DNA from 4 places in the Glaciecola siphonariae genome. Region 3 is predicted to be linked to each of the others. Evidence: predicted binding sites of a transcription regulator. Region 3 holds the regulator's gene; each other region holds the start of a gene.

What was found. Region 3 encodes sigma-54, which starts transcription at its own class of promoters, with help from an activator protein. Its sites were predicted from a motif close to GTTGGCACGNNNNTNGNNT; they were not measured.
Region 1: flgF (flagellar basal-body rod protein FlgF) is a predicted target of sigma-54. The motif match lies at 2,832-2,850, and genes of this name have one in related genera.
Region 2: ACFO4O_RS13690 (DUF4097 family beta strand repeat-containing protein) is a predicted target of sigma-54. The motif match lies at 4,225-4,243, and genes of this name have one in related genera.
Region 4: ACFO4O_RS16200 (DUF2884 family protein) is a predicted target of sigma-54. The motif match lies at 3,833-3,851, and genes of this name have one in related genera.

What each region holds. Positions count from the first base shown of each region.
Region 1 is NZ_JBHSGU010000002.1:1,317,158-1,324,874, reverse strand. Features, by position in the region: gene flgB (flagellar basal body rod protein FlgB) at 1-67, shown strand, start outside; gene flgC (flagellar basal body rod protein FlgC) at 67-489, shown strand; gene ACFO4O_RS07290 (flagellar hook assembly protein FlgD) at 534-1,226, shown strand; gene flgE (flagellar hook protein FlgE) at 1,236-2,621, shown strand; gene flgF (flagellar basal-body rod protein FlgF) at 2,893-3,636, shown strand; gene flgG (flagellar basal-body rod protein FlgG) at 3,665-4,453, shown strand; gene flgH (flagellar basal body L-ring protein FlgH) at 4,464-5,150, shown strand; gene ACFO4O_RS07265 (flagellar basal body P-ring protein FlgI) at 5,147-6,301, shown strand; gene flgJ (flagellar assembly peptidoglycan hydrolase FlgJ) at 6,347-7,420, shown strand; gene flgK (flagellar hook-associated protein FlgK) at 7,417-7,717, shown strand, end outside.
Region 2 is NZ_JBHSGU010000005.1:589,740-597,456, reverse strand. Features, by position in the region: gene ACFO4O_RS13710 (ATP-binding cassette domain-containing protein) at 1-343, shown strand, start outside; gene fghA (S-formylglutathione hydrolase) at 330-1,184, opposite strand; gene ACFO4O_RS13700 (S-(hydroxymethyl)glutathione dehydrogenase/class III alcohol dehydrogenase) at 1,188-2,324, opposite strand; gene ACFO4O_RS13695 (hypothetical protein) at 2,405-3,244, opposite strand; gene ACFO4O_RS13690 (DUF4097 family beta strand repeat-containing protein) at 3,434-4,120, opposite strand; gene ACFO4O_RS13685 (DUF2721 domain-containing protein) at 4,533-4,970, shown strand; gene arfB (alternative ribosome rescue aminoacyl-tRNA hydrolase ArfB) at 4,976-5,392, shown strand; gene ACFO4O_RS13675 (Fis family transcriptional regulator) at 5,413-5,748, shown strand; gene ACFO4O_RS13670 (GntR family transcriptional regulator) at 5,970-6,638, shown strand; gene prpB (methylisocitrate lyase) at 6,631-7,518, shown strand; gene prpC (bifunctional 2-methylcitrate synthase/citrate synthase) at 7,558-7,717, shown strand, end outside.
Region 3 is NZ_JBHSGU010000029.1:259,872-267,588, forward strand. Features, by position in the region: gene kdsC (3-deoxy-manno-octulosonate-8-phosphatase KdsC) at 1-34, shown strand, start outside; gene lptC (LPS export ABC transporter periplasmic protein LptC) at 31-591, shown strand; gene lptA (lipopolysaccharide transport periplasmic protein LptA) at 560-1,150, shown strand; gene lptB (LPS export ABC transporter ATP-binding protein) at 1,147-1,872, shown strand; gene ACFO4O_RS17915 (RNA polymerase factor sigma-54) at 1,920-3,422, shown strand; gene hpf (ribosome hibernation promoting factor) at 3,446-3,733, shown strand; gene ptsN (PTS IIA-like nitrogen regulatory protein PtsN) at 3,747-4,190, shown strand; gene rapZ (RNase adapter RapZ) at 4,224-5,087, shown strand; gene ACFO4O_RS17935 (HPr family phosphocarrier protein) at 5,090-5,374, shown strand; gene mgtE (magnesium transporter) at 5,527-6,885, shown strand; gene arcB (aerobic respiration two-component sensor histidine kinase ArcB) at 6,928-7,717, opposite strand, start outside.
Region 4 is NZ_JBHSGU010000019.1:110,004-117,720, reverse strand. Features, by position in the region: gene ACFO4O_RS16225 (sensor domain-containing diguanylate cyclase) at 1-148, shown strand, start outside; gene ACFO4O_RS16220 (acyltransferase) at 252-1,172, shown strand; gene ACFO4O_RS16215 (acyltransferase) at 1,172-2,053, shown strand; gene ACFO4O_RS16210 (mechanosensitive ion channel family protein) at 2,055-3,380, shown strand; gene ACFO4O_RS16205 (hypothetical protein) at 3,431-3,622, opposite strand; gene ACFO4O_RS16200 (DUF2884 family protein) at 3,959-4,756, shown strand; gene ACFO4O_RS16195 (NAD-dependent epimerase/dehydratase family protein) at 4,763-5,608, shown strand; gene ACFO4O_RS16190 (sodium-dependent transporter) at 5,605-7,026, opposite strand; gene ACFO4O_RS16185 (SDR family NAD(P)-dependent oxidoreductase) at 7,230-7,717, opposite strand, start outside.

The sequences.
Region 1 (7,717 bases), on a different contig from region 3:
CAGTTTAATGTTGTTAAACGGCAAGTTCAGCGGCATGAAAAAAGCACTTAGCAGCGGAGGTCAATAATGAGCCTATTTAATGTGATGAAAATCTCAAGCACCGGCATGGCGGCAGAAAATGTCCGCTTGAATACCACCGCGAGCAACATTGCCAATGCTAACAGTGTGAGCAGCAGTTACGAAGATACTTATCGCGCGCGTCATCCTGTGTTTGCTGCGGCAATGGATCAGGCATCGGCCGACCAGTCAAAAGGCGTTGGCGTTGAGGTGAAAGGTATTGTGGAAAGTCAGCGACCCTTGCAAATCGAGTATGCGCCTGGCAATCCAATGGCTGATGAAAATGGCTACATCTATAAGTCTAACGTCAACATCGTCGAAGAAATGGCCGACATGATGTCAGCATCAAAGGCTTATGAGACCAATGTGCAAGTAGCCGACACCACCAAACGTATTTTCCGTCGAGTCTTACAACTCGGTCAAGGGCAGTAGTCAGCTTAGCCGCTTAAGCGCAGCTGTCATATAGAGGATATTTTATGAATGTTTTAGAACAACAAGGCCTTAATCGCGACCTTTATTGGAACACCGAAAAAGAAGTAAAGGTGTCCGACGGTACCGAGCAAACCTTAAATCAGGAAGACTTTTTTGCCCTGCTGACCGAGCAGTTAGCAAATCAAGACCCAACAAAACCGGTTGATAACGACCAAATGGTAGCGCAGATGACATCGTTCAGCACGGCAGAAGGCATCACGCAGTTAAACGAACAGTTTTCCAGTTTTGCAGCGTCTATGACGTCGAACCAAGCCCTTCAGGCGTCGAGCTTAATCGGTCAAGAAGTGCTGGTAACCGGTAATATCGGGCACAAAGACAGTGCTGACGGCTCTATTAGCGGCGTTATTATTAACGAGCAAAGCACACAAAATACTGAAATTAATATTTACAACGGCGCCGGTGAAGTAGTGCGCACAATGCAGGTGGGTACTCAGCCTGCTGGCAATATCGAATTTAACTGGGACGGCACCGACAAAAACGGCAATAAATTGCCGGCGGGTGATTATGCCGTTCAGGTTCAAGGTGAAGTGTTTGGCGAAGTCCAAGCGCTTCCTACAGCGATTCATCGCCACGTTGACAGCGTTAGCCTATCAGGCTCGGGCGCGGGCGTGGTGCTTAATTTAGATGGTGATGTCAGTATCAAGCTAGACGACGTCATTCAAATCGGTAATTCATAGGAGAAAAGCATGTCTTTTAATATCGCACTCAGTGGTGTATCTGCGTCACAAAAAGATTTAGACACAACGGCAAACAACATCGCCAACGTGAATACGGTCGGGTTTAAAGAATCACGCGCCGAGTTTGGAGATGTTTACGCAGCCTCTTTGCTTGCCTCAGGTAAAACCAAGGTAGGTGACGGTGCATTGACACAAGAAGTGTCTCAGCAGTTTTCTCAAGGTAGTTTAAGTTTTACCAATAACTCGCTCGATTTAGCAATAACCGGAAATGGTTTTTTCGCTACAGTACCTGAAATTACCTCTCGCGACTTTTCGTTTACACGGGCCGGCCAATTTAAATTAGATAGTAATAACTTTGTGGTCAATTCTGCCGGAGACAATTTATTGGGATTTCCAGTAAACCCTGACGGCACGTCTGCGTCTGTGGCCTTGAGTACAACGGTGCCAGTTCGTATTCCTGATTCATCAGGTTCACCGCAAAAAACATCAGAAGTAGACTTACGATTTAACTTACCTGCGGGTGACCAAGTAAAAGACCCTGCAGATTTTGACCCTTCAGATCCGCTCACCTATAACGCGGCAACATCGGTCACCGTGTACGACTCACTTGGCGATAGTCACGTCATGACTTATTACTTTATGAAAGACAACGACCCAGCCAATGTTAACGAATGGTATGTGGCAGCCTCTGTAGACGATGTGTTAGTAGACATGACCAATTCTGATGGAAGTGATGCTGATCCTGCTACAGCCGTTAACTCAGTTGGTACAGCCACGGGCAATGCGGTAACCGCAGCAAAACTAAAATTTAGTGACGGCGGCGACTTTATTGGCATAGAGTCGGCCGATGGTATTGCGCAGCTTGACCGAAAAATTGTCACCGAGGCGCTTGGCGGCGTTATTTTGGCGAATGGCTCTGATGCGACGCAGCAAATTGCCATTGATTTTAATCTTGACCCAAATGGCGCTAATCCAAATGAGCCCACTCAGTTCGCGTCAGCCTTTGAAGTGACCTCACTGGAGCAAGATGGTCTACCGGTAGGACGATTGACCGGTATTGACATCGGTCCAGACGGTTTGGTGCGAGCAACGTTTTCAAACGGAACATCTGAACCTATTGTACGAGTAGCGTTAGCACGCTTTGCAAACGAGCAAGGTTTGACGCAGCAGTCGGGTACAGCATGGAAGGAGAGTATCTTATCGGGTGAAGCCTTAGCAGGTGAAGCGACGACCGGTACATTTGGTGACATTAATTCGTCAGCCCTTGAACAGGCAAACGTAAACCTAACCACCGAGCTTATTGATATGATTATTGCGCAGAGAAACTTTCAGGCAAACTCAAGAGCGCTTGAGGTAAATAACCAGCTCAACCAGACCATCCTGAACATTCGATAAACCTAATGTTTAAGTAAGCTGAGGTTAATAAAATCTCAGCTTGCTTTAACATCATTAAGTTACAAAGGCGCGTAACACTTTTTCATTCTCATCGAAGGTGAACGAATGCCGAGTATGACGCTGATTTTACATCTCAATCATTTATTCATTTTTTGATACAAGGACTGTAGTCCGCCATTGCAGACCCACTTATCATCCCCCAACGCCACTTCTGGCATTTTAATTGCTTAGTCTTAGTTAAGGTCGATTTTTGACATATTAAGGCAGTATAATGGATAAGCTACTCTACATCGCCGCTAGCGGTGCAAATCAAGACTTACTGGCCACTGGCGTGCGCGCCAACAATCTGGCGAATGCGCAAACTAACGGTTTTAAAGCGCAGCTTGAACAAGCACGAGCAATGCCGGCCTACGGCGAAGGTTTGCCGTCTCGCGTATTTAGCATGACTGAAAGTCCTAGCAATAATTATGACGGCGGTGCAATGATTACCACCGACCGTCCGCTAGACGTTGCTGTTCAAGGCGACGGCTGGTTTGCAGTACAAACCCCGCAGGGCGGTGAAGCATTTACCCGCAACGGCAACTTCACAATGACTGCCGAGGGCGCGCTACAAGACTCAAAAGGTAATTTAGTGCTGGGTGAAAACGGGCCACTTTTTTTGCCTGTGCCAGTTCAGAATATCACCATAGCCGGCGACGGCACGATTTCTACTCGTCTACAAGGCGCGCCTGAGAACGCAATTGAAGACGTGGGCAGATTAAAATTGGTCAATCCTAACGTAGACCAAATCAAGCGTCGCGAAGACGGACTATTTGAACTTAAAGAAGGTGGTTTTGCCCAGCAAGATATTACGGTATCTGTGCGATCAGGCATGTTGGAGGGTTCCAATGTCAACGCGGTAGAAGAAATGGTGCAAATGATTAGCCTTCAGCGTCACTACGAAATGCAGGTCAAGCTAATGAACAAAGCAGACCAACTGTCTATGCGCGGCAACGCCTTACTAAGAATGATTTAACAGCGATTAGCTCGCTAAGGTATTTAATATGCACCCAGCTCTTTGGATTAGTAAAACGGGATTAGACGCCGCACAAACAGATGTGGCGGTGGTATCAAACAACTTGGCCAACGCCAGTACCGTTGGCTTTAAAAAAGACCGCGCGGTTTTTGAAGACTTGCTCTATCAAAATATTAATCAACCGGGCGGGCGCAGCTCTGCCGACACCGAACTGCCCTCAGGCCTTATGCTTGGTGCAGGTTCGAAGGTGGTCGCGACGCAAAAAACGCATACACAAGGTAATTTGTTAACAACAGAAAACGCCCTTGATATGTCGGTACAAGGTCGCGGATTTTTTGAAATTCAGATGCCCGACGGCAGCTCGTCTTATACGCGAAACGGCCAGTTTACATTAAACGATCAGGGTCAAATGGTTACCCCTGGCGCAGGTTTTGTCTTACAACCAGTTATTACCTTACCGCCAGATGCACAGCAGGTGACGATTTCTCAAGATGGTGAAGTCTCAGCGCAGCTGCGTGGACAAGCAGAACCACAAGTACTGGGTCAGATAAATCTCGCCGATTTTATTAATCCGGCAGGTTTGCAACCCATTGGACAAAATCTATATGCCGAGACGGCGGTATCTGGCGCGCCTATTCAGGGTGTGCCCGGCTTAGAGGGCTTAGGGACCATAGCACAAGGTACGCTTGAAACCTCTAATGTCAACGTAACCGAAGAGCTTGTAAATCTGATTGAAAGTCAGCGTTTGTACGAAATGAACTCAAAGGTTATTTCGTCGGTTGACCAGATGCTTGGTCAGGTTATTCAGCAGTTATAAGAGGTTTAGTATGAAAGGTCATATGATGTTTTTACTGCTGGCAATCATTGCGCTTAGCGCATGTAAGTCAACGGTATCAGAGCCAATAGCGGCGAACGACCCCTTTTACGCACCGGCGGTGCCGGTAGTCAAACGCGAACAAATCGCACAGACCGGGAGTTTATTCACGCCGGCGATGGCCAATAGTTTATATTCAGATGTAAAGGCGCGCAGGGTCGGCGATATCATTACGGTGCGCTTAAGTGAAAATACAAATGCCACGAAAAGTGCCGGTACCTCTACCTCAAAAGAATCAGGTGTTGATTTGCAACCGATAGTGGGTCTTGGCGGCAATGCCATACAAATCGGTAAAGAAGCCATTCAACTCGGTATGGACTCAAGCAATGAATTCACTGGCGATGCGCAAGCTAGTCAAAGCAATAGCCTGCAAGGCAATATTTCGGTGACGGTGGTAGACGTTCTGCCTAATCAAAACTTAATCATTCGCGGTGAGAAGTGGTTGACGCTAAACAATGGCGATGAATACATCCGTTTGACCGGAGTGATTCGACCGGCTGACATAACGCCTACTAACGAAATCCAATCGACTAAAATTGCTAATGCGCGCATTCAGTATAGCGGCACGGGCAGCTTTGCAAGAGCTCAAGAAAAAGGTTGGTTGACTCAATTTTTCTCATCTACATGGTGGCCACTATGATACGTGTCTCTTCTTTAGGCTCGTGCTTCAGTGCCCGGGTGTTAGCCTTTTCGTTAGCCCTTTCGTTAGGTATAACGTCTGTGCTGCCAGCCTACAGCGCCCAGCGTATCAAAGACCTTGCCAGCGTGCAGGGCGTACGCTCTAACCAGTTGGTAGGCTATGGTTTGGTGGTTGGTTTACCGGGAACGGGAGAAACCAGTCCGTTCACCGAGCAATCATTTCGCACCATGTTAAGTAATTTTGGCATAAGCTTAGATGACAACGTTAAGCCAAAAATTAAAAACGTAGCGGCCGTAGCCGTTCACGCAGAGCTTCCGGCATTTACCAAACCTGGCCAAACCATAGACATTACCGTGTCGTCGGTAGGTGAGGCTGCCAGTTTACAGGGCGGCACGCTGCTACAAACCTTTCTGCGCGGACTTGATGGAGAAGTCTACGCCGTTGCACAAGGGTCACTGGTGGTGAGTGGGTTTGGCGTGCAGGGCAATGATGGTTCTCGTATTGTCAGCAATACTCCTACCGTTGGCACGATTGCAAATGGCGCCGTGGTAGAGCGGTCAGTGCCAAGCGGCCTTATGCAAAACGACTATCTAACGCTGAACTTACACAGCCCAGATTTTAGCACCGCCCAAGCGATGTCAGACAAAATTAACCAGCGCTTAGGCGCTGATCCCGATAATGGTTATGCGATTGCCACGCCCCTAGATGCAGCTTCGGTTAGAGTCATGGCACCGCGCGATGTAGCGCAGCGAGTGGGCTTTTTGGCCACTATTGAAAACTTTGAATTTGAGCCGGCTACCGCGCCTGCTCGCATCGTTGTGAACAGCCGCACCGGCACCATCGTAATCGGACAAGACGTGAGATTGATGCCAGCGGCAATTACCCATGGTGGCTTGACCGTTACCATTTCTGAAGACCCACAGGTTGTCCAGCCAAATGCATTTGCGGGCGGCGAGACGGTGGTTGTTCCTCGCTCAATTGTTGATGTCGATTTAGACGACAGCCGCATGTTTAAGTTTGACCCAGGCGTTACGCTCGACCAGCTCGTAAGAGCGGTGAACGAAATAGGCGCTGCACCCGGAGACCTAATGGCCATTCTTGAAGCGCTGCGTCAAGCGGGTGCGCTACAAGGCGAGCTGATTGTAATTTAATTCAGCTTTATGTGATTTATTTAAGCTAAGAAAGAGAGAAGTAGCATGGATTTGTCGTCGAACGCAAAATCGCAGTTAGAGATGTCAAGGTCGGTACATGACCTTGGTAGTCTTGATACTTTGCGTGCGGCCGCCAAATCAGGCGATGAAGGCGCGCTTGAAGAAGCCGCTAAGCAGTTTGAAGCAATCTTTGTTCAAATGCTGCTGAAATCGATGCGCAAGGCGCAAGATGCAATGGCCGACAAAGACAGTCCGTTTAACTCAGAGCAGGTGAAGTTTTACCGTGACATGCACGACCAGCAGCTAGCCACCGACCTCTCTACTAAAGGTAGCCTAGGCTTAGCCGACGTTATTGTGCAGCAAATGAGCTTAAACAATGGCGTAATGCCAGCCAGTGCGGTTAGAAATGACGCTGATTTATCTATGCTAAATCGCAATGCAAAGCTGCGTGCACAATTCATGGAAAAGTCGGCTATAGAAGACTTATCTGGGAAAAGTCCTCATCAGAACGCTCAACAAACTCCCAATCAAAGTTCATCATCGTTGTTGCAAAGCATTGAGCTTCGTCAGGTGGCTTCTCAAAATGGTCAGGCTACGCAGGCGCAAAACAAAGTGCAAGATGCTCAGCCTACAAAAAAAGCCGCTTTTGCGTCGCCTAAAGAATTTATAAAAGCGCTTTATCCTCAAGCGCAGGCTGCAGCAGAGCGATTAGGTATTTCAGCAAAAGCGCTTATTGCACAAGCTGCGGTTGAAACCGGCTGGGGCAAATTTATGATCCACCAAGGGGATGGCAACAATGCGCACAACCTGTTCGGTATCAAAGCTGACAAGCGCTGGGACGGCAATAAAACGGTTATCGATACCTTAGAGTTTAAAAATAATATTCCACAAAAGCAGCAGGCAGCTTTTAGAACCTACAGCAATTTTGAAGAATCGCTGCATGATTATGTGGATTTTGTGAGCGGCAACCCGCGTTATCAACATGCCTTAGAAAAAGCCCAAGCACCTAATGAGTACTTCAAAGAGCTGCAGCGAGCCGGCTACGCCACAGACCCTAAATATGCCGACAAAGTGATGTCGGTGTATAACAGCCCAACTATGAGTGAATTGTTACCATGATTCGAAATGCGGATCTTTTTTCGATTGCTAAAACCGGTATTAACGCCAGCAATAAGCTGCTCAATACCACCAGTAACAATATAGCCAACGTGAATAGCGAAGGATATGTGCGCGAGCGCACAACCTTCAGCAATCATATGAATGGCGGTGTAGATTTTGGGTTTACCGACAGAGTCTTCGATGTGTTTGCGCAAAATCAACTGCGCAGAGATACTTCTTTTGTGGGCGAGTCTCAAGCCTATTTTGACCGCGTTGAGGGATTAGATAGAGTGTTGGCAAGCGAGGCAAACAGTATTG
Region 2 (7,717 bases), on a different contig from region 3:
GCTAAGTTTTATTGCCCAAGATACACGCAATCATTTGAGCAAATTTTGCCTAAAAGGCACTAATACACCCGTATATGCAAGGTTTACCGAAGATGCTCACATCACCCACCGATTGCTGCTAGAAGCCCAGTCTATTGTAATTGCACGGCAGGGTGATTTGCGCTCAAGCATGCTGAATTGCTTGCCGGTAACGCTGCGTAACATTGAACAAGTCGATAATCGTGCAGTGCTCACTGTTGATGCACAAGGCCAAAGCATTATCGCTCAAATATCCTTAAAATCTCTGAGCGATATGCAACTTGCCCCTCAACAGGCGCTTTATGCCTATTTTAAGGCGCTTTAGACGCCAAGCCCAGGCACTTGCCATGAAAATTAATATGCTCTTCAATGAAACTAGCTATAAAGTAATAGCTATGGTCGTAGCCGTCCTGCATGCGCAAGGTAAGCGGATATCCCGCTTTTTGAGCTTCGCTGGTAAGAACGTCTGGTGTTAACTGCTCATGCAAAAAGTCGTCTGCACTGCCTTGGTCAACAAGCATAGGTAAGTGCTTACTTGCTTTAGATATCAGTATCGATGAATCATATTCTTGCCAAGTACTTGTGTCATCACCTAAATAAGTGGCAAAGGCCTTTTTCCCCCAAGGACAGTTTACTGGATTGCAAATGGGTGAAAATGCCGAAACAGACGTATAGCGCTCTGGGTTTTTAAGTGCGATGCTGAGCGCGCCATGCCCACCCATTGAATGGCCAGAAATTGCGCGTTTATCGCTTACCGGAAATTGACTTTCAATTAATGCCGGAAGCTCATGCACAATATAGTCGTACATTTGATAGTGCTTTGCCCACGGCATGCGTGTTGCGTTGACGTAAAAACCTGCGCCTTTGCCGAGGTCATAGCTGTCGGCATCGGCAACGTCATCGCCGCGAGGACTGGTGTCGGGGGCCACGATAGCAATACCTAGTTTTGCTGCAGCGGCCTGTGCGCCGGCTTTTTGCATGAAGTTTTCATCGGTACAGGTAAGGCCTGACAGCCAATATAGCACCGGTACTTTATGCCCTTGCTCAACTTGTGGTGGCAAATAAATGGCAAAGCGCATGGTGCACTGATTGCTGCTCGATGCATGGGAATACTGTTTGTGCCAGCCACCAAAGCTGGCGTTGCTGCTAAGGAGTGTTATCGACATGGATTAACCTTGCTGCTCAAAATGTATTACCGAACGAATGGACTCGCCTTTATGCATGAGTTCAAACGCCTCGTTTACCTGCTCAAGGCTCATGGTGTGAGTAATAAAATCATCGAGAGCGAACTCACCTGCTAAATAGCGTTCTACGTAATCAGGTAGCTCTGAACGTCCTTTTACGCCGCCAAACGCCGTGCCGCGCCATACTCTTCCGGTGACGAGCTGAAACGGACGTGTTGATATTTCTTGGCCTGCACCGGCAACGCCGATGATCACCGATTCACCCCATCCCTTATGGCAGCACTCCAGCGCACTGCGCATGATGTCAACGTTGCCTATGCATTCAAATGAATAGTCCACGCCGCCGTCGGTAAGCTCTACAATGACGTCTTGGATGGGCTTGTCGAAGTCTTTTGGATTGATACAGTCGGTGGCGCCTAGGCGCTTTGCCAAATCAAATTTACGTTCGTTTATATCAATGGCTATTATGCGAGATGCTTTTGCCATTGCAGCGCCAATAATTGCCGACAGGCCAATTCCGCCCAAGCCAAAAATCGCGACACTTGCACCTGCTTCTACCTTTGCAGTGTTCATAACGGCACCCATTCCGGTGGTAACCCCGCAGCCTAGTAAGCAGACTTCCTCAAGTGGTGCTTTTGGATTGACTTTTGCCAAAGAAATTTCAGGCAGCACGGTGTATTCAGAAAACGTAGATGTGCCCATGTAATGATAAATTATCTCGCCATTAATCGAAAAACGGGAAGTGCCATCCGGCATCAGCCCTTTCCCTTGGGTGGCACGGATTTTTTGACATAAATTGGTTTTACCCGACTGACAAAACTTACATTCTCCGCACTCTGGGGTGTACAGTGGAATAACATGATCGCCCACTTTTACGCTAGTGACACCCTCACCAATGGATTCGACGATACCGCCTCCCTCATGACCGAGAATGCTCGGGAATACTCCCTCCGGATCGTCGCCTGAGAGGGTATAGGCGTCGGTGTGGCATACGCCAGTCGCAATTAACTTTATGCGCACTTCGCCAGCTTTAGGCGGTGCGACATCTACGGTTTCGATTTTTAAATCTTGGCCAGGGCCCCAAGCTACAGCGGCTTTACAGCGGATAGTCTCTAATTTCATGATGATCTTTGTTGCGATATGGTAAGCGTAGTGTTGATGAAATCGCGCTAAATTTCAATGAATCGCGTAAAGTAAGGCTGTTATTTTTGTGGAAGGATAAACCCTACCGCATATTGCAGTGAACCGTCGTTCAAAGGCGCTTGAACCAGTGGTGAGTATTTGAATAAGAATGATTGCTCGCCTTTCGGCGTATTCAAAGTGGCAACAAAACTTAGTTCATCGGCGCTTTGATATTGCTTGATTTTTTCAACTGGCAGAAGCGTATGCAGCTGCTTTTGCGTGAGACTTTCTTTTTCGATGCCCAAGAGCAAGCACAACGAATCAGAAACCATGATAAATTGATTAGCGAAATCACAAATAAAGCCGGGCACTTGGCTGGCATCAAAGGTCCCTTTGATGGTGCGATACGCAATATGTTCAAGTTGCTGTTCGTGCACATCTCGAAACATACCAATCACGCTAACCGCTTTACCGGTTTTCTTATCGTGCAGTTTTTTTCCGCGCACGAGATTCCAGCGAAACATTTTATGAGCAGGGATATATCGTCGAGCAATAAATTCTATGGTTGAGACCTCATCGTTCATGAGCTGCTGCCACAATTTATCGGCGAGCTTTTGGTCGTCAAAATGATAGGAGTTAACAACGTCCGTGTAGCTTGCTGCTAAATCTATGCGTCCCCGCCCGTCTTTGAAACCGTCGTACTGATAAAAGTTGTTTTCAGCAATGGCGTATTCCCAAACGACTTCGCCGGCCGATGCGATGGCCAAATCCAAGCGCTCGGTCATAAAGTCACCAAATTCACTCGCCGCATGAAGCTCTCGCGTTTTCACGCGCAACATATCTTCCGCTTTTTTGCGCGCTGTGCGCTCGCGGATGAGTTGTTGTTCGAGTCTGGCTAATTGGGCTTTACTGTCGCTCAAGAGAAGGCGTCCTTTGCTTAGATGGTTCATCACGTATTTCTTTTACGTGTAAATCGTCACTACTATAGCTTATCGTATGAAACGAAAAAACCTTGAACGCCTGTTTAACCTTTTTGCAATTCGAATAAATTAATAAAGAACTAAGAAATTAAATGCAGTTTAACTCAACCCTACTTGCATAAACTTCTGTTAACGTCTTTCAACCTTAGACATTAACGCGCTGTCTGCAAAATCAAAGTCTACGTCTTTATATATTATTATTTTCCCTTTGATTGTTGAGCCTGCGTCGACTTTAAGCGTAGGCGCTTTGTTTCTCCAAGACTTATTCTTATTTGGGCGTCCTTCAAAGATGACGTCACCATTTACTACACTACCGTCTAAGAGAGAGATGTCGCCGTTCGTACTCGACACACTGCCACCTATTGAAACACCCTCAAGCTCAATATCGCCGTTAACCGTTTCAATGTTGCCTGTTACCGATGAGTCACTATCGATTTTAATTTGGCCGTTAACCGTTTCAATATTGCCCTGACCGGTAAACCCTTTTCCAATACTGACTTTTCCGTTTACGACACTTACGTCGGCTGCGGTGACATTTTCGCCTATGGAAATGCGGCCATTTACATTGCTGACCTCTTCAACGCTAGCATTATCTTCAACCTTGACTGAACCATTGACCGAAGAAACATTGCCTGCGCTCACGCCTTGGGCCACCTTTACGCTTTTATTGGTGCTGGAGTAATTGCGTTCTTTTGCGTATGAATACCCGCCTTTATCGTCGCTGGCGCCAACGTGAATAACGCACCCTGCCAGAAGAAGGCTTGAGCTTACGAGCGCCATAAAGGCGAAAACAGGAAGTTTGATTTGCTTAGTCATAATGTGTCCTTTAGTTAACCTCAGCGCTGGATAAATTAATTACGCAGTGCGTCAGTTATTTTGTTAGCGTTTATTTTAAATTTTAAACGGTGTTGCATTGTAGATAGCATCACCTGTGCCAAACTATGAAATCTAGTAAAATCAATAGCGTACCATTCTTTGTAATCGTGAAAGATGGTGTAATAAACGCAAGCTTGGTGAAATTCACTAAATTCTAGTAAGCCGGTAATATTCACTGAGTCGCTAAAAATAGGTAAAAGGTTTACTGGGCGGTTTTTATATATTTCTGATGGCATCAAAAGGCTATGCACAACACATTACATAACATTATAAGAATGCAGCCCTGTACTATTTTTGTAGTGCGTGAAATACTGATAAGCCGTGAACGTACACGCACAAAGTTGAGCGCAATTTGCAAGCACAAGACACCGCACTAATTTTAATTCAGCATGCCCTTACACCGGTTTTTTTGATTGTTGGTATTGGGACTTTACTTAATTCGTTAACTGCGCGTTTAGCTCGCATCGTCGACCGCGTTCGCTGGTACGATATGCCTGAGGCCTCGAGCTGTCAGCGCAATCGCGACGCTGAGCTTAAAGCATTGGCGCGCAGAATGAAGTGGGCAAATGCGGCTATTAATTTTCTGACGGGTGCGGCGGTTGTGGTTTGCCTGAATATCTTCTTGCTGGTGCTAGAGGGTTATTACAATGTTGCGCTCAACCCTTATATTGTTTTGAGTTTTGTGACCTCAGTGGGTTTATTATCTTGTGGCATGATTTGCTTTTTTGTTGAGGTAAGTATCGCTACAGCGTCGCTCAAGGTCACGCAAAACCCATCAAATAGAGCCTAGCCACTGTGAATAATGCGAGCGCAAAACACCTAGAAATTCCTGAAGCTGAGTATGAATTAAGTGCGATACGTTCAGCGGGCAACGGCGGTCAGAACGTCAATAAAGTTGCTACTGCCATTCATTTGCGTTTTGACATTCAGGCCTCGTCGTTAGCTGACAAATATAAATTTAGGCTGTTAAACCTCAACGATAGCCGAATCAGTAAAGACGGCGTTGTCATCATAAAGGCGCAATCGCATCGCACCCAAGAACTTAACAAAGAAGATGCAGTAAAACGTTTAAAGGCACTGATACTGTCGGTAATGGCAGAAGCGAAACCGCGAAAGGCAACGCGACCTAGCCTTAACGCTAAGAAAAAGCGTGTAGATGCTAAAAAACGTACCGGCACAAAAAAGGTACTACGAGGAAAGATAGACTTTTAAGTGTTTAAGGGAGCGCAAGGGTGAAAAAGACAGTTAAGAAACTAGATGCCAATGTTATTAAGGCGCTCACACTGTCGTGTGAGTATCTTAAAGGGCTGACTCCGGAGTTTTTATGGCTGACCCACACCGCCGATTATTCTAATTTTCCAGCGAGCTTACAAATCCGCTGTGTTTTTACTACCGATGCGGCGTCTGAGGGCTATTTAAGTGTTTTTGCCAAGCGTATTCACGCCGATTTACTCAAAGCGGGTGTATTATTAAAAGCCCCTAAGCACCATATCGTATTTGATTCAGAACAAGCCTGCCTGCGCGATCATGAAGGAAATTGGAAAAAGCGTCTGGCGTCTTCGCATTAGCCGCGCATTTGGTTAGCAGCTTCGCGTCTTCATATCTAAAAACCCAACACACCGATTAACGCTTAAAATCTACAAATACTTGCCTGTACAGTTTGCAAGAATACTTGGCACCTAAGGAAGAGAAGTATTTACGCAATTGCCGCCATAAATTCTGCTTGCTGACTTGCATGTGATGATACATTTCACTATATTGTCGACAATCTTGCTTAATGAGTGCCGTAATGTCGCCTTTTTCAGAATTGCCTATAACTGCATCAGATAAGACTTTTATTGCCATGAGGGCTGATATTGTTGAAGGTGTGTTGGTAGCCGGTGCTAAGCTAAGCGAAACTGAATTGTCGACAATGTACGGCGTCAGCCGTGCCATTGTGCGTGAGGCAATTAATCGATTGAGCTCTGCTAGTTTGGTAGAGCGCACGCCAAATGTGGGCGCGAAAGTGGTGACATTGACGCATCAAGGGCTCGTGCAGCTATATCAGGTACGAGAGGCTCTTGAGGGCATGGCGGCAAGATTGGCGGCGCAAAATATGACAGACGACGAAATAAGTGAACTCAATTCCTTGTTGTCAGAGCATTTTAAAGAGGTAAAAGACGGCGAATCGTATTACCAAGAAGCGGGTGACGTAGATTTTCATTATCGCATTTTACTAGGTAGTCACAACCAGCCCTTAATCAGCATGTTAAGTAATAATATTTATCATCTGGTGCGCATGTATCGCGTGCAGTTAGGCATGGCAGGGCCTCGTGTTACTACCGCATTTACCGAACATAAAAACATAGTGCAGGCTATTTCGAATCGAGATGGGGAACTGGCAGAACTATTGATGCGCCGGCATATCCTGTATTCAAAAAACAATATTGAAACAAAATTAAGGACCCTTAATGACTAAGCAGAGCCACAGCCCAGGCAAGCGCTTTAGAGAGGCGCTAGCAAACAATCATCCATTACAAATTGTGGGAACCATTAACGCATATACAGCCATTATGGCCGAAAAAATTGGGCATCAAGCGATTTATCTATCTGGTGGTGGGGTTGCCAATGCCTCTTATGGATTACCTGATTTGGGCATGACATCGCTCAATGATGTGCTCGCTGACGTGCAGCGTATTACCGCTGCCAGCAGTTTGCCCCTATTGGTCGATATCGATACGGGTTGGGGCGGCGCATTTAATATTGCCAAAACCATTCGTGATATGGAAAAGTCCGGAGCCGCGGCAGTGCACATGGAAGACCAAGTTGCGCAAAAGCGCTGTGGGCATCGCCCAAACAAAGAGATTGTAAGCACACAAGAGATGGTCGACCGCATTAAATCGGCAGTTGACGCTCGCACAGACCCTGACTTTTTTATCATGGCGCGCACCGACGCTTTTGCTCAAGAAGGTCTGGAAAAAGCCATTGAGCGAGCTCGAGCGTATGTTGAAGCCGGCGCTGACGGAATTTTTGCAGAGGCGATACAGACGCAAGCGCATTATGAGGCGTTTGCACAGGCACTGGACGTCCCCATTTTGGCCAATATCACCGAATTCGGAAAAACCGAGCTTTGGAATAAGGCGCAGCTTGGTCAGTGGGGTGCTGCAATGGTGCTATACCCCTTGAGTGCTTTCCGCGCGATGAATAAGGCTGCCGAGAACGTGTACCAGTCTATCTTGGAAACAGGTGACCAAAAGGCGGTGCTCGACACCATGCAGACTCGCATGGAGCTTTATGATTATTTGGGATATCACGAATACGAGCAAAAGCTCGACAGTTTATTCGCAGACAAAAAATAGTTTACACAGCATACAACCCTTATTAAGCAGGAGTAGAGAATGGCAAAGGTATTAAGCGGAGCAGGTTTACGTGGTCAGGTAGCAGGTAAAACAGCGCTCTCAACCGTAGGTGTGTCGGGCTCTGGCCTAACCTATCGTGGATACGACGTGAAAGACTTAGCTGACAAATGCGAGTTTGAAGAGGTGGCCCATCTTATTT
Region 3 (7,717 bases):
CTTACTCAACATCTCGCATGGAGCAAGCATGTGAATCGCATTGGATACAGCATTGCCTTTATATTTACCGCAGTATTTTTACTTTACCTGCCTATTTTGTTTGAAGAGGAAAAAGCGCTTGAATCCATGGAAGATGATTCTCCCTTGGTGCCAAACTATAGAGCTATCAACCTCAACAGCAAGCTATACGACATTGAAGGGAAATTGAGTCATCAGGTCGCGGCGACCAAAATGGAGCACTATGACGAACTTGGATTTGCGGTTTTTGATAATCCAGTCTACACCCTGTATTTAGACAATGGCGACCCCTGGCGCGTGACTGCCGATGAAGGCACTCTTTACAGCAACAATCGTATCCAGCTCGAGAAAAACGTACGCATTGTTAATCTACAAACCGATGAGTTTATTAAAGAAATAAGCACGGAATTTATTGAGATTAATTTAGAAAATAAAACCCTGTCGTCTGACCAAGTAGTTAATATAAGTGGTGTTGATTACCAAGTGAGAAGCATTGGTTTATTTGGCAACCTTGCAACGCAACAATATGAGTTATCAGAACATGTACAGACCCAGTTTAATCCAAAGCCTTAGCATATTACTGCTTGTGCTTGCATCAGAGTCAGCCCACTCTTTTCAAACAGAGTCTAACGCCGAAGCGATAGAATCAAACGTTTCAACAGACTTTAGTATGCCGGTTACACTCGACTCGAAAAGTCAGGCCATCGACGGACGCGCTAAAACCTCAATATTTACTGAAAATGTAATCATTCGCCAAGGCAGTCTAGAACTCCTTGCCGACAAGGTAGAGGTCAATGCAGCCGACGGCACCGGTAAAGAAATTATTATCGCAACGGGCAGCCCGGCAAGCTATAAGCAGCGCAAAGAAGACGGCACATGGGTGGAAGCAAGAGCCACTGAAATAATTTATGAGGTGGAGCCTCGCACCATCGCACTCAAAGGCGAAGCGCTGATTATGCAAAATGAAATGCGAGTGACGGGCGATATGATTGTATTTGATATGACCCGAGAACAAGTCTTAGCAACAAGTAACGATGACAGCGCAGAAAGTGTGCGCACTGTGATTAGCCCCGGCGCATTCTCGGCAGATGATACGCAAACCAAGCCCGAAAACGACGAGGTGCAGCAGTGAGTAAGCTACAAGCAAGACATCTCGCGAAGTCGTATAAATCAAGGCAAGTTGTACGTGATGTCAGCATTGAAGTATCGACCGGTCAGATTGTAGGCCTCTTGGGACCTAACGGCGCAGGAAAAACAACCACATTTTATATGATCGTGGGTTTAGTGCCGCTAGATAAAGGCGAAATTCACATTGACCAAAAAGACATTACGTTCCAGCCTATGCATGAGCGTGCGCGTGAGGGTATAGGCTATCTGCCTCAAGAGGCCTCGATTTTTCGTAAACTTACCGTATACGAAAACTTGATTGCCATTTTGCAAACGCGTAAAGAACTCAGCCGGTCGCAACAAGAGCAAAAAGCCGACGAACTGCTTGACGATTTTAACATCAACCACATCCGAAATAATTTGGGTATGAGTTTATCGGGCGGTGAGCGCCGCAGAGTAGAGATTGCGAGGGCTTTGGCCGCCAATCCAAAATTTATTTTACTCGACGAACCCTTCGCAGGTGTTGACCCAATTTCTGTTAATGATATAAAGAAGATCATATATCAGCTCAAAGAACGCGATATAGGCGTATTAATCACTGATCACAACGTAAAAGAAACGTTAGACGTGTGCGAGTTAGCTTATATTGTCAGCCACGGCGAATTAATCGCCTCTGGCACAGCAGATGAAATTTTAGCCAATCAGACTGTACGCGATGTATATTTGGGCGAACAGTTTGCACTCTAGTCTGCGTTAACGCGTATAAAGGGCTTAAACGTAAGCAAAGGAAGTAAATGAAACCTTCGTTACAACTGAAATTCAGTCAACAGCTAACGATGACCCCGCAGCTTCAGCAGGCCATCAAATTGCTGCAGCTATCTACGCTGGATTTACAACAAGAGATTCAAGAAGCATTAGAGTCTAATCCTTTGCTGGAGCTTACCGAACAAGATTTTAACGACGCAGATTCAGGTGACAAAAACGATTCCAGCGAAAAAAACAATGCTGACGGCGCCTCTAATTCTGCCGAGAGTGACTCTGACTTATCTGGCAGTGACGGCATCGATAGTCACGATGCATTAGAAAAAGGCGATTTACCCGACGATCTCCCCCTAGACAGCTCTTGGGAAGAATATTTGGGGTCAAGCTCAGCGCCTGTGAAAATGGTAGGTAGCAATCCCGATGATGATTTTGTCTTTCAAGGGGAAACCTCTGAATCAATACAAGACCATTTAATCTGGCAAATGGAGCTGACGCATTTTTCCGAAACTGACCGCTCCATTGCCATCGCCATTATTGACTCGATAGATGAGTCGGGCTATTTAACCACCAGCAGTGAAGATATCTTAGATAGTTTAGATGACGAAGAAATTGAGCTCGATGAGGTTGAATGCGTTCTCAAGCGCATTCAAATGTTTGACCCTGTGGGAGCAGGCGCGCGCTCTGTGCAAGAGTGCTTACTTATTCAATTAAAGCAGTTTGACGAAAGCACGCCTTGGCTAGATGAAGCTAAGGAGCTCATCAAACAGCACGCGGATTTATTAGGCAGCAAAGACTATCGCACCTTAATGCGCAAAACCAAGCTGAAGGAAGATCAGCTGCGCGAAGTAATGCGCCTACTCAAAACGCTCAATCCGCGCCCCGGCACCGCTATTTCCAGCCGCGAGCCTGAATATGTCATTCCTGACGTAAACGTATACAAGAAAAACGGCGTGTGGACGGTAGAGCTAAACAATGACGCTCTTCCGGCGCTATCGGTAAATGAAACCTATGCGAGTTTTGGAAAAACCTCTAAAAATCCGAACGATTCACAATTTATAAAGTCACATTTACAAGAGGCAAAGTGGTTTATAAAGAGCTTGGAGAGTCGCAACGAGACCTTGCTTAAAGTGTCTCACTGTATTGTGTCAAAGCAACGTGAATTCTTTGAAAAAGGGCCAGAGAAAATGACCCCGATGGTGTTAAATGACGTGGCGGAAATGGTTGATATGCATGAGTCGACTATTTCTAGGGTGACCACGCAAAAGTATATGCACACGCCTCGTGGGATTTTTGAATTAAAGTATTTCTTCTCTAGCCATGTAGCGACAGAATCTGGTGAAAACTGTTCGTCGACTGCAATCCGCGCGCTGATCAAAAAGCTCGTGGCTGTAGAGCCGGCAAACAAACCGCTAAGCGATAGCAAAATTGCGCAAATGCTTGCCGAGCAAGGTATTCAGGTTGCTCGGCGAACAATTGCAAAATATCGGGAATCGTTACACATTCCTCCATCTAATCAACGAAAGAGTCTAATTTAGACGCAACAAGAGGACCTAGCATTATGCAAATAAACCTTACCGGTCATCATGTAGAAATCACCGATTCATTGCGCACTTATGTGGATACCAAATTTGAAAAACTCGAAAGGCATTTTGATCACATAAACAATGTGCATGTAATTTTAAACGTAGAAAAGTTGAGCCAAAAAGCAGAAGCGACGCTACATTTAAACGGTGGCGAAGTGTTTGCAAACGCCGAACATACCGACATGTACGCTGCCATAGACTCTCTGATAGATAAGCTTGACCGACAGGTTATCAAGCACAAAGAAAAGCTTAGACGGCACTAGTTGATACCCTTATATGATCATTTCTGACATCATTTCACTCGACCGGACTCAATGTTCGGTTGAGTGTCATAGCAAAAAACGCATTTTTGAAGTTATTAGCGAAATTGCTATTAAGCAGCACCCTCAATTAGATCAAAATGAAGTTCTGACCAGCTTGCTCAATCGCGAAAAAATGGGCAGTACAGGTATTGGCAATGGTATTGCAATCCCCCACGGACGTATGAACGGGATCAGTCAAATAATGGCAATCATTGTGACAAGTGACGAGCCGATAGAGTTTGACGCCATCGACAATAAACCGGTCGATATCTTTTTTGCAATTCTAGTTCCCAATGACGAAGCCGAAACGCATTTGAAAGCATTGTCGGGCATTGCTCGGAAACTAAGCGACAAAGACATTGTAAAAGCGATAAGAAAAGCCGAAAATAAAAATGAAATCGTCGCTGCACTAGCATAAGCGACCCCCTCAAATATTAATCAGGAGCAAGGTGTGAAGCTGTTAATAATAAGCGGCCGGTCTGGCTCAGGTAAGTCTATCGCGCTCAGAGCGCTTGAAGATTTAGGGTATTATTGTGTTGATAATATCCCCGTAAATTTGCTCCCTACCCTTACCCATGCGCTCGCTGACGAACACGAGCTAGTTGCCGTGAGTATTGACGTGCGAAACATGCCAAAGGCCGAGCAAGAGATTTCAGAAATTCTCGAATACCTGCCAGAATTTTGGGACATCACCATCATATTCTTAGATGCCAGCGATGATGTTCTTATAAAACGCTATAGCGAGACGCGCCGCTTGCATCCATTATTTAAATTATCTAATTCACTTACCGATGCGATTAGCGCTGAGCGAGAAATTCTTGTGCCGGTGGCTGAAAAAGCAGATTTAAATATAAACACAGATCAACTGTCGGTACACGATCTCGCTGAGCTCATAAGGGAGCGCGTGTTAGGCAAAAAAAGCACTGACTTAGTGATTTTGTTTGAGTCCTTTGGATTCAAATATGGCATTCCCAAAGACGCCGATTATGTTTTTGACGTGCGCTTTTTACCCAACCCGCATTGGGACCCGGACCTTCGTCCGCTAACGGGTTTAGATGGCCCGGTTGAGGTGTTTCTTGCGGGGCAACCTTTAGTTATGAAGTTTATTTGGCAAGTCCAAAATCTGATAACGACTTGGCTGCCTCATCTTGAGCGAAACAACCGCAGCTACGTAACCATTGCCATTGGCTGTACCGGTGGTCAGCATCGCAGCGTGTATGTGGCGCAAGCGCTCTCTGAAACATTCAAATCCACTCATGGTGACGTGCAGGTTAAGCATAGAGAACTTAAAAACATCCTCGCAAAGCAGGCTTAATAATGAACAAACCCCATTCGGTGACCCGCCAGCTAACCATTACCAATAAGCTTGGCCTGCACGCTCGCGCCGCCACCAAGCTGGTACAGCTCGCTAAGCAGTTCGAGGCAGATATTCAGCTAACGCAAGCAGATAATACAGCGCCTGCCAATAGCGTCTTAGCACTTATGATGCTAGAAAGCGGCCAGGGAAAAACCGTTGAGGTAAGCTGCACTGGCAAAGATGCTGATGCAGCGATGGTGGCTATCAGTGAACTCATTGAAAACAAATTCGACGAAAGCGAATAAATACGTATTCATCGTTTAGCAAGGTCAGTTAATAGGCCTCGCGCACTATAAACTTCATAAAAATCAAGTATTCATGAGCCTTTATGGTGATATAATGCCACTAGAAGCCTCAGCATTTCGTTTATGCTCGCTTGACTTCTCTTGGGGTAAACATGTCAGAAACCGCAGAACTAAGTAATACGCAGGCTAGACTTGAGTCTATCGGTCGTTCTTTGAATGCCGGCGCATTTGTGCGCGTGCGTAAAATGCTGCTCGATTTACCTGCCAGTGACGTCGCGCTTCTGCTTGAATCTTCACCCACAAAAACTCGAGACGAACTATGGAGACTGCTTGACGCAGACTTTCATGGAGACGTCATTGAAGAGCTGTCGGAGGATGTTCGAAACGGCATTATTAGTAAAATGATGCCAGCGACAGTTGTTGATGCCCTCGAAGAGATGGACACCGATGACTTGGCAGAGACCTTAAGCTCACTGCCTGACAACGTTCTGCAAAGCATTCTTAAATCAATGGATGCCCAAGACCGATTAAGGGCTGAAAAAGCCTTATCGTATGGTGAAGAAACCGCCGGTTTCATCATGAACACCGACACCATCACCCTACGCCCAGATGTAAGCATAGATGTAGTATTGCGCTACTTGCGTTTAAAAACCGAACTACCTGAAAATACCGATACCCTTTACGTTGTCGACCGCCAAGATATTCTTATTGGCACCGTATCACTTGCTACTTTGCTTACCGCCAGTCCTGACATTTCTGTCACAGACATCATGGACGATGAACCAGATGCTATTAGCGCCGATACGCCCGATGACGAAGTCGCCAGCATGTTTGAGCGATATAACTGGCTGTCAGCGCCAGTTGTGGATAATGAACACAAATTAGTAGGCCGGATTACCATTGATGATGTAGTCGATATTATTCGTGAGGACGCCGAACACTCCATGATGAGTATGGCGGGCCTTGATGACGAAGAAGATACATTTGCTCCCGTGGGCCAAAGTACCAAGCGTCGCTCTGTCTGGTTAGGCGTGAATCTGGTGACGGCGCTTTTAGCGGCAGCCGTGAGCGATATGTTTGAGGCAACTCTTAGTCAGCTCGCGGTCCTTGCCATTCTCAATACCATTGTGCCGAGTATGGGCGGGGTTGCTGGCAATCAAACCTTAACGCTTGTAATACGCGGTATGGCGCTCGGTCACGTCACTGGCAGCAACTCCGTGTGGTTGGTGCGTAAAGAGCTGGCAATTGGATTTTTCAATGGCATGATTTGGGCAATATTGATTGCTGGCGTAATTGCCCTTTGGAAACAGGACTACATGCTGGGCGCCGTGATAGCTTTTGCTATGATGATGAATATGATGGCCGCAGGTCTTGCCGGTGCCACCTTACCCATCATCATGAAGCGCTTAAATATAGACCCGGCCTTAGCCGGTAGTGTCATTCTTACAACGATTACCGACGTTGTAGGTATTTTCGCCTTCTTAGGCACTGCAACGCTATTTTTGCTCTAACTGCAAAATCTGCATTGTCGCGTTTACTGCAGAAATCTTAGGCTAGTCGTCAATTTCATTTTCACGCAGCCATAGCTCTAGCGCAGGGACATCTTGTGCCAAGGCCATGTCAAGCTGCTCCATCCAATCATGCACATTTTCCCACCATGCAGGATGATCGCCCTGCTGAATTTCATTAGCGGCACTTTGCACGCGCGAAAGCCCCACGGAGCCCGCTGCTCCTTTGATTTTATGCGCCTGTGAGCAAACTTCATCTTTATCTTGAGCCGCCAGCGCAACCTTCATTTCCTCCATATACTCAGGAATTTTCTCTTTGAACACGCCCAAGCTGGTTTTCACCATGGAGTCGCCGATGGTCTCAATTAGCATGTTAAGTAAATCTGCATCTAAAACGCTAGGTGCTTCTTTTTGAATTTTCACAACATCGTCCTTTGCTTGTATAGGCACATCTGTTTGGGTGTCGGTACGTGCGAACAGTTCATTGAACACCTGTATCACGCGGCTCTTTTTAATGGGTTTGGCAATGATATCGTCCATCCCGTTTTGCAAATATTCCTCACGCTTTTTAATGACGTTGGCCGTTAGCGCAACAATGGGTGTTTGTAGCACAAGATCTTCGTCAAGTAAGGTGCGAGCAACATCAAATCCTGTCATGTCGGGCAACTGAATATCGAGCAATATAAGGTCGAAGGTTTCAGCCCTCGCCATATCAATTGCCGCTTGGCCGGTCATCGCAACACTTACTTTCTGCCCGAGCTTTTCGAGTAGCGCTTTTGCGACCATAACGTTTAGCTCGATATCTTCAACTAAAAGGATATTAAGGCCTTTGACC
Region 4 (7,717 bases), on a different contig from region 3:
TACGGTCAGCGTTGGGATCTGCAGCGTCATCGGTAACGTGAATATGAGCATGCACGATATTGTTAAACTGGCCGACGAAGAATTGTATAAATGTAAAAGAAGCGGTCGCGACCGAATATCTTTGATGACCGTAGGCTATAGCGATTAGTCGCTCCACTGGCCCTAGCTATCCGGGACTTATTGAGCCTTGTCCTTAAATCTGGGTATAATCATGCACCTTCAATCGAGCACCTTCAATCAAGCTTTTCCAGATGACGAAAATTTTTAAGTCCGTGTTTTATGCGGTAAACGGAACACTCTCGGTAATGATATATTTTGTAAATACCGTCGTGTTGTCTATTCCGCTGATTCTGTTTTCATTTCTAAAGCTTATTCCTAATAAGCATTGGAGACGAGCGGTCTCGGGTGTTGTAGACGGCATCGCGACTCTCTGGATATCTATTAATAATATGAATCAGGCTGTGTTTTCTCGAACACAATTTAAACTGCAAGGAGATTACAGGCTAGCCATTGATCAGTGGTACTTAGTCATCTCAAATCATCAATCATGGGTAGATATATTGGTGTTGCAGCGGATATTTAATCGCAATATTCCGTTTTTAAAATTCTTTTTGAAAAAGAACCTTATCTATGTGCCTTTTTTAGGCTTAGCATGGTGGGCGCTCGATTTTCCTTTTATGCAACGCTACAGCAAAGCATTTATAAAACAGAATCCACACCTAAAAGGCAAAGACCTCGAAACAACGAGAAAAGCCTGCAAAAAGTTCGAATTTAAACCTGTCAGCATTATGAACTTTGTGGAGGGAACGCGCTTTGAACCCCACAAAGCCAAAAAGCAAGACGATTATCAGCACTTACTGCGTCCTCGCTCGGGCGGGATAGCCTTTGTGCTCAACGCCATGGGCGAACGTTTGACGAAACTCGTAAATGTCACTATATATTACCCACAAGGTATTCCGAGTTATTGGGATTTTGTGAGCGGAAAGGTGAAAACTATCGTTGTAGACGTTCAGACTATTGATATAAAAAGTCTATTAGCCTCGGGCGTTTACAGTTCTGCCTACTTCACCGACGATACGCACAAACAACTTTTTCAAGACTGGATTAACCAACTTTGGAAAGAAAAAGACGAAAAACTGAAACAATTTGCCTTGGAGCACAGCCAAACGTAATGTCATTAAGAAGCATACTTATTTTTCCTATTCATTTCAGTTTTCAAATGACCAACTTGGCGTTTTGGGGATGTTTAGTCATACTGTTTGGCCTGGTGAAACTCATTCTTCCCTTTAAAAGCGCGCAACAAGTACTACTGAGCATTATGCATCGGCTTTATTTTTCGTTTGGAATATTCAGCGTTGCCCTCATAAAAGCGTTTAATCGCATTGAAATACGTATTGAAATCGACAAAGCACTTTCAAAACAAAAGTGGTATCTGATCACTGCGAATCACGTCAGTTATTTAGACATTATTTTACTCATCGACTTTTGTGCGCCGCGCATTCCTCCGCCAAAATTCTTTTTAAAGAAACAATTAATATGGCTTCCGTTCGTTGGACTCGCAGCGTGGGCACTTGATATGCCGTTTATGCGCCGCTACTCTCAAGCCTACATTGAAAAACATCCGCATTTGCGCGGTAAAGATATTGAAACCACTAAGCGCTATTGTGAGCGCTACGTTGACAAACCCACTACCGTTATCAATTTTGTAGAGGGCACGCGTTTTACCCTAGAAAAGCACGCAAGCCGCAAAAGTCCTTTTTCACATCTAATGCGACCTAAAGCCGGTGGAATTGCGTTTACACTCTCGGCAATGGGAGAACTGTTTAGCAATATTCTCGATATCACTATCGCCTATCCAAACTCACGCCATCCTATGATGGACATGCTATGTGGGCGCATGACGACTATTATCATCGATGTTAAAACCATAGAGGTTCAGCCTGAACTCATCGGCGACTACTTTAACGACGAAAGCTTTCAGACCCGCTTTCAATCATGGATAAACGCGCTGTGGGAACAGAAAAACACGAGAATGCGGAATTGGATGAGCTAACATGAGCGAAATTACCAAAACAGAACAAACAAAAGCTCACCTTAGCGAGCTCATTTCAGACTTTGCTCATTACTTAGGCCTAGAGTCGCAAGCCGGTGACTTGCTGCATCAATGGGTAGGTCTAAGTATATTGCTGGTCGCCAGCCTTGTGGCATGGCTTTTGGCGCTATTTATATTGCGGTTTAAAGTTGCGCGTTTAGTCAGATTTTCTAAAACGCATTGGGATGACAACTTACAAGATGCCGGCGTATTTAGACGCTTTGCTTTAGTCATGCCTGGACTGGCTCTCTATTTTGGTAAGGATATTCTTTTAGTTCCCGACAGTCGTATGTATGCGATTGTAAGCAGTTGCGCTATTTTGTACATCATGGTCGTAGTATACAGCGTGCTTCAAGCGGCTCTTTCGGCTACCGAGCAGATCTATAAGTCGACTCGCTTTGCCAAAAAAGCGCCCATTACTGGGTTTATTCAAGTCGGACGCCTGTTGATTACTCTTGCCTTAGTATTTTTAGTAATCTCTGAGCTGCTTGGCAAAAGTCCAATTTATTTATTATCGGGCTTAACGGCCATTGCAGCAGTGCTCTTATTGGTATTTAAAGACACGATTTTAGGCTTTGTAGCAGGGATACAAATCGCGGCAAACCGGATGTTCAATAACGGTGATTGGATCGAAATGCCTCGGTATGACGTAGACGGTGAAATCTTGGAGATTGGGCTTACCGTAGTTAAAGTACAAAACTGGGACAAGACCATTTCTACCCTCCCCTCCTATAGCTTGATAACCGAAGCGGTAAAAAATTGGCGCGGCATGAGTGAATCTGGGGGTCGTCGCATCAAACGCTCAATTCAAATAGACATGCAAAGCTTGGATTTTGCTAACGAAGACGACCTCAAAAAATGGCAAAAAATCGCAATACTGCAACCCTATTTAGAGAGTAAGAAGCTCGCGCTAGAAGAAGACAGCAAAGTGTTAACTGAACGCCAATTAGATATCATTAACGGACGCAAGCTTACCAATATAGGGACATTTAGGGCCTATATTCAAGCCTACCTAACACACCACAAAGATGTACATAAAGGTCTTACGTGTATGGTGCGTCAGCTAAAGCCAACCGACACTGGTCTTCCTTTAGAAATTTATTGCTTTAGTCGCATCCAAGATTGGGTACGTTATGAGGGGGTGCAGGCGGATATATTTGACCATGTGATATCAATGATGCCGGTATTCAACTTAAGAGCATATCAACGTATCACAAACGCTAAGGCCTTCACTACCGCTGATGCGGTGCTCGAAGCAAGCCACGAGCAGCCTTCTAATTCGCAGTAGCCCTTATTGGTAGTAATTATAATCTTGCAACTAATACGGTAGGCTGGTGCTCAGCTAATGGCATAAACCATCAGCAAGGTAATGACGAGACCCGACACTCCCATAAATCCGTATTCGATTCTTTCTTGTAATGCTTCCTGACCAGACTTATCGCTAATGATTGCCATAACGATACAGCTTATGCCCAATACAAACGCAATAAGCAAAAGTGCAAATTTGAAAAGATTAAGTATTTCGAGCATGCTAGACCTTTGTAAGTTAATGTATGTTCAATACGCGCGATATTATGCAACAGCGCCGATAAAATCGCTATGTTAGGAAGGTCTTTTTTAAGTGAATGATGATCTTGGTCAATTTTGCTAACTAATCGCCAAATGTGCCTGTAAGTGCATAAAACTCCGAATCAAAACCTTGCTATAATTTTTAAGCAATTGAAATTAAACGTATTTTAAATTGGCGCACTAGTTGCAACTAGTTGGTATAGCTAAATAGCTAAGAAATTCATTACTCATAATCAAATTGATTTAACAAACTTAATAAGGTTGAAGATATTTGAATACTTGCACAGGAACTTTTCTATGAAACCAGTACGTTTTGCCATACTCAGTTTTACTTTTATATTCTTAAGCCTTACAGCCCACGCTCACAATTTTCAAAACGAAGCCTGTGATGTCAACATCAACGGTGAAATTGTGCTCGCTAACAATCAAATAACCATTACTACCGAAGAAAGTGATGTAGTGCTGCTCACTAAAGCAGGCAGTGCGTCAGTCAATGGAAAAAACCTAAGCTTGAGTGCTGAAGAGAGTGCAAGCGTGAGTAATTACGTGGCCAGTTTAGAGGCTGCAGTGCCGCAAGCCATCGCGCTCGCTGCCAAAGCAATCGAGTTAACAAATACGGCATTGACAGACGTATTTACCGGTCTGTTGGGAGAGGATAGTCAGCTTCCTAAAATGCTTAATGACAAACTCAATGCGCTTCAGCAGAAGCTAGAGAGCCATATCTATCAACAGCCTGAGGCGGTAACATTCAATAGCGCATTTTTTACAGGCAATGAGCAAACACAAAGCGAGTTTGAGAGCGATTTTGATGCTGCCGTTGAAGAAGTCATGAGCACTGCAATGGGCGAACTGCTCGTAAGTTTTGGTCGCAGTATGTTGAGCGGTGGTAGCTCTATGCAGAATTTTGAGGAGAAAATGAGCGCACTCGGAGATACCATTGAAACGACTGTTGAAGAACAATCACAATCTCTTAAAGAAGATGCCTTGGCACTTTGCGAAACACTTGAGCGTGCTGACAAAGAAGAACAAAAGCTTCAACGCATTGATGGATTTAAAGATATTAACTTTCTGACGGTTAAGCCTAATAAAGCATAGGTAGATATGAAAACATGCATAATCGGCCTTGGTTGGCTTGGTGTTCCGTTAGCAAAACATATGCAGCAGCTTGGTCATACAACTAACGGAACGACTCGCAGTACGCAAAAAATAGCAGCACTAGCAAATGAGAATATAACGGCACATGAATTTGATTTATTTGCCGCACCGCCTCAAGCGCAGCTGGCTGAAGGTTTATTTAATGATGCTAACGTCATTATTAATATTGCACCGGGCAGGCGAGACATAGACGCCAGCATATTCACCGAAGCGATGCATACATTGGTCGATTATGTTTTTGCTTGCGGCGCCAAGCATCTCGTTTTTGTGAGCACAACGTCCGTATTCGGCAATCAGCAAGGCTGCCTGAATGAAGATGATACGCCTAATGCTGTTACGCCATCGGGCATCGCTCATCAATCTATCGAACGATATATTGTGAGCAACTATGCTTCTAAGGCAACTATTTTGCGTTTGGCAGGCTTAATCGGTCTCAATCCTGATGGTAGTCTGCGTCATCCTGTAAGTGCACTAGCGCGCAAAAGCAACATTAGGAATGGCCATCATCCTGTCAATCTACTGCATCAGCATGATGCCATTGCCTTCATATCGGCAATCATAAGTGTTAGACCTGAGCGCAAGATACTGCATGCATGTTCTTTGCTGCATCCGAGTCGCCGAGAGTACTACACATGGGCCGGCAAAAAGCTCGGTTTAGGAACGATTGATTTCACCCCACCTGAAGATGACAAGAGCAAGGAGGTAGGCAAGACGATAGACGCAAGCGCGAGTCTAAAAGCACTTAACCTAAGACTATACTACCCCTCTCCTTTTGACATGCTAGACGTTTAAGCGAATAAAGAAAAACCAAAGTATTTAAGCGCTACTGTATTTACAAATATCACGAGCAGAATAACGGGAATAAACGTACCTAATGAAAAGTTGACATAGCGCTCTAAGATACTGCCCTTAAAATGGGGGGCGCCTTGGTCTAGCTCTTCATTAAACTTAATTTTTTTCCAGCGATAAATCACGAACAAACAGATTAATAGGCCGTTCAGAGGCAAAATTGTGTCATAAAACACATCGTAAACAACATCAAAAAACGATTTGCTTGAGCCCGCGTAGGTAACAAAATCTGTGAAAAACGCCACAAAACCAAACGATAGAGCACACATCACAGAAAATACAATTAACAGTACACCACACACTCTTAGCGAGGCTTTACGCTGCATGCCCTTTTCACTCATAAGCGCAGCAACAGGCACCTCAAAAATAGACACTAAAGATGTAATTGCTGCAAAAAACACCAGTAAAAAGAATAAACTCGCCACCGCACTTGCACCAAAATACCCAAGAGAGTTTTGTAGTTCCAAGAAAATTTGCGGAAGGTAGGAGAAGATCATCGAGATAGACGACTCACTTAGCTCATCAGGGTTTACATCTGGATTGAACGAAAAGATAGCGGGCAAAATCATTAAGCCTGCGGTGAATGCAACAGCGGTGTCTGTTAGCGCTACTAGCCTCGCGGACCCTGGTAGGTCTGCTCGCTTATTTATATAACTGCCGTAGGTAATCATAATGCCCATGCCTAGCGACAATGAGAAAAACGCCTGCGAAAGCGCTCCATTTACAACTGATGCATCTATTTTGTCTAGGTCTGGCACTAAGTAATATTCTACGCCAGCCATAGCGTTGTCGCGGGTAAGCACGAATATTACTAAGGCAAGCAGCATGAAGAATAAAGAGGGCATAAGAATTTTAGCGGCTTTTTCAATCCCCTCTTTTACCCCGCCTTGCAAGATGAGATAAACAACGGCGATTACCCCTGCCATGTAGATAAACAAATTATAGCTAGTAATGAAGTTACCGAAGGTATCTGCTTGGGCAAGTACGTCAAGATTTCCGATTACCGATTCAAACAAATAGCCGAATATCCATACCGTGATGACCAAATAAAATACGGCAATCATGAACGGAGTAATAATAGATAACCAACCAGCAAAGCGCCATCCCGCTTGATTATGAGACAAATTGGTGAGCGCACCTAGAGGGTCTTTTTGAGAGGCGCGGCCCACTGTCATTTCGGCTATCATAACAGGTAGGCAAATGAAGAAGACAAACAAAGCGTACATAATTAAAAACGCGCCACCGCCGTTTTTAGCCGCGCCAACTGGAAATCCTACCAGGTTGCCAATACCCACTGCAGAGCCTGCAGCCGCTAAGATAAATCCAAGTTTAGAACCAAACTGCTCCCTTGAATCAGCCATTTTTTGTCCTTTTTAATTATTGTTATTTGCCATCAAATGTTAACAGCCATTAACATAAAAGTCTTTATGCTGATGCACTTAATTTATTTCTTTTATATGGGTAATGAATTAATTACTTGGAATGAATAAAGGGCGCTTAAAAAGCGCCGTATTAATTGAGGCCGGGAAGGTAGAGCCATCATACGAACAAACAAGCGCGTTATTTACCAGTTGATTTTTTGGCCGTCCCAGTCAATGTAATAAGGTGATTGTTCAGGGTCTAGCGCCTGTGTATGGTTCATAAGCTGCTGCGCCGTGAAGGCAGGTGTAAACAGTTTTTCAGGTTTCACATTCGCTTGGAAGGGTTTAGAGAGCTCAGTGTCGACTGTTCCGGGGTGATAGCACACTAAAACGGTTTTTGGACTTCGTCGTTTATATTCAATTGCGGCTGTTTTTACCACCATATTGAGCGCGGCCTTCGAGGCACGATATCCGTACCATCCACCCAAACCATTTTCACTGATGCTGCCAACCCGAGCGCTGAACACAGTAATGGTAGCTCCGTCCTTTTCAACAATGTGTACTGCATGTTTAATCCACATCGCCGGAACGACAGTGTTAACCCGAAAATACTCAGCAAATTGCTCGCCGCTCATATCTTCTGAGCGTTTTTCAGGCTTCAAGGTTTTGCCATCAGAGCTGTGTAAAATAC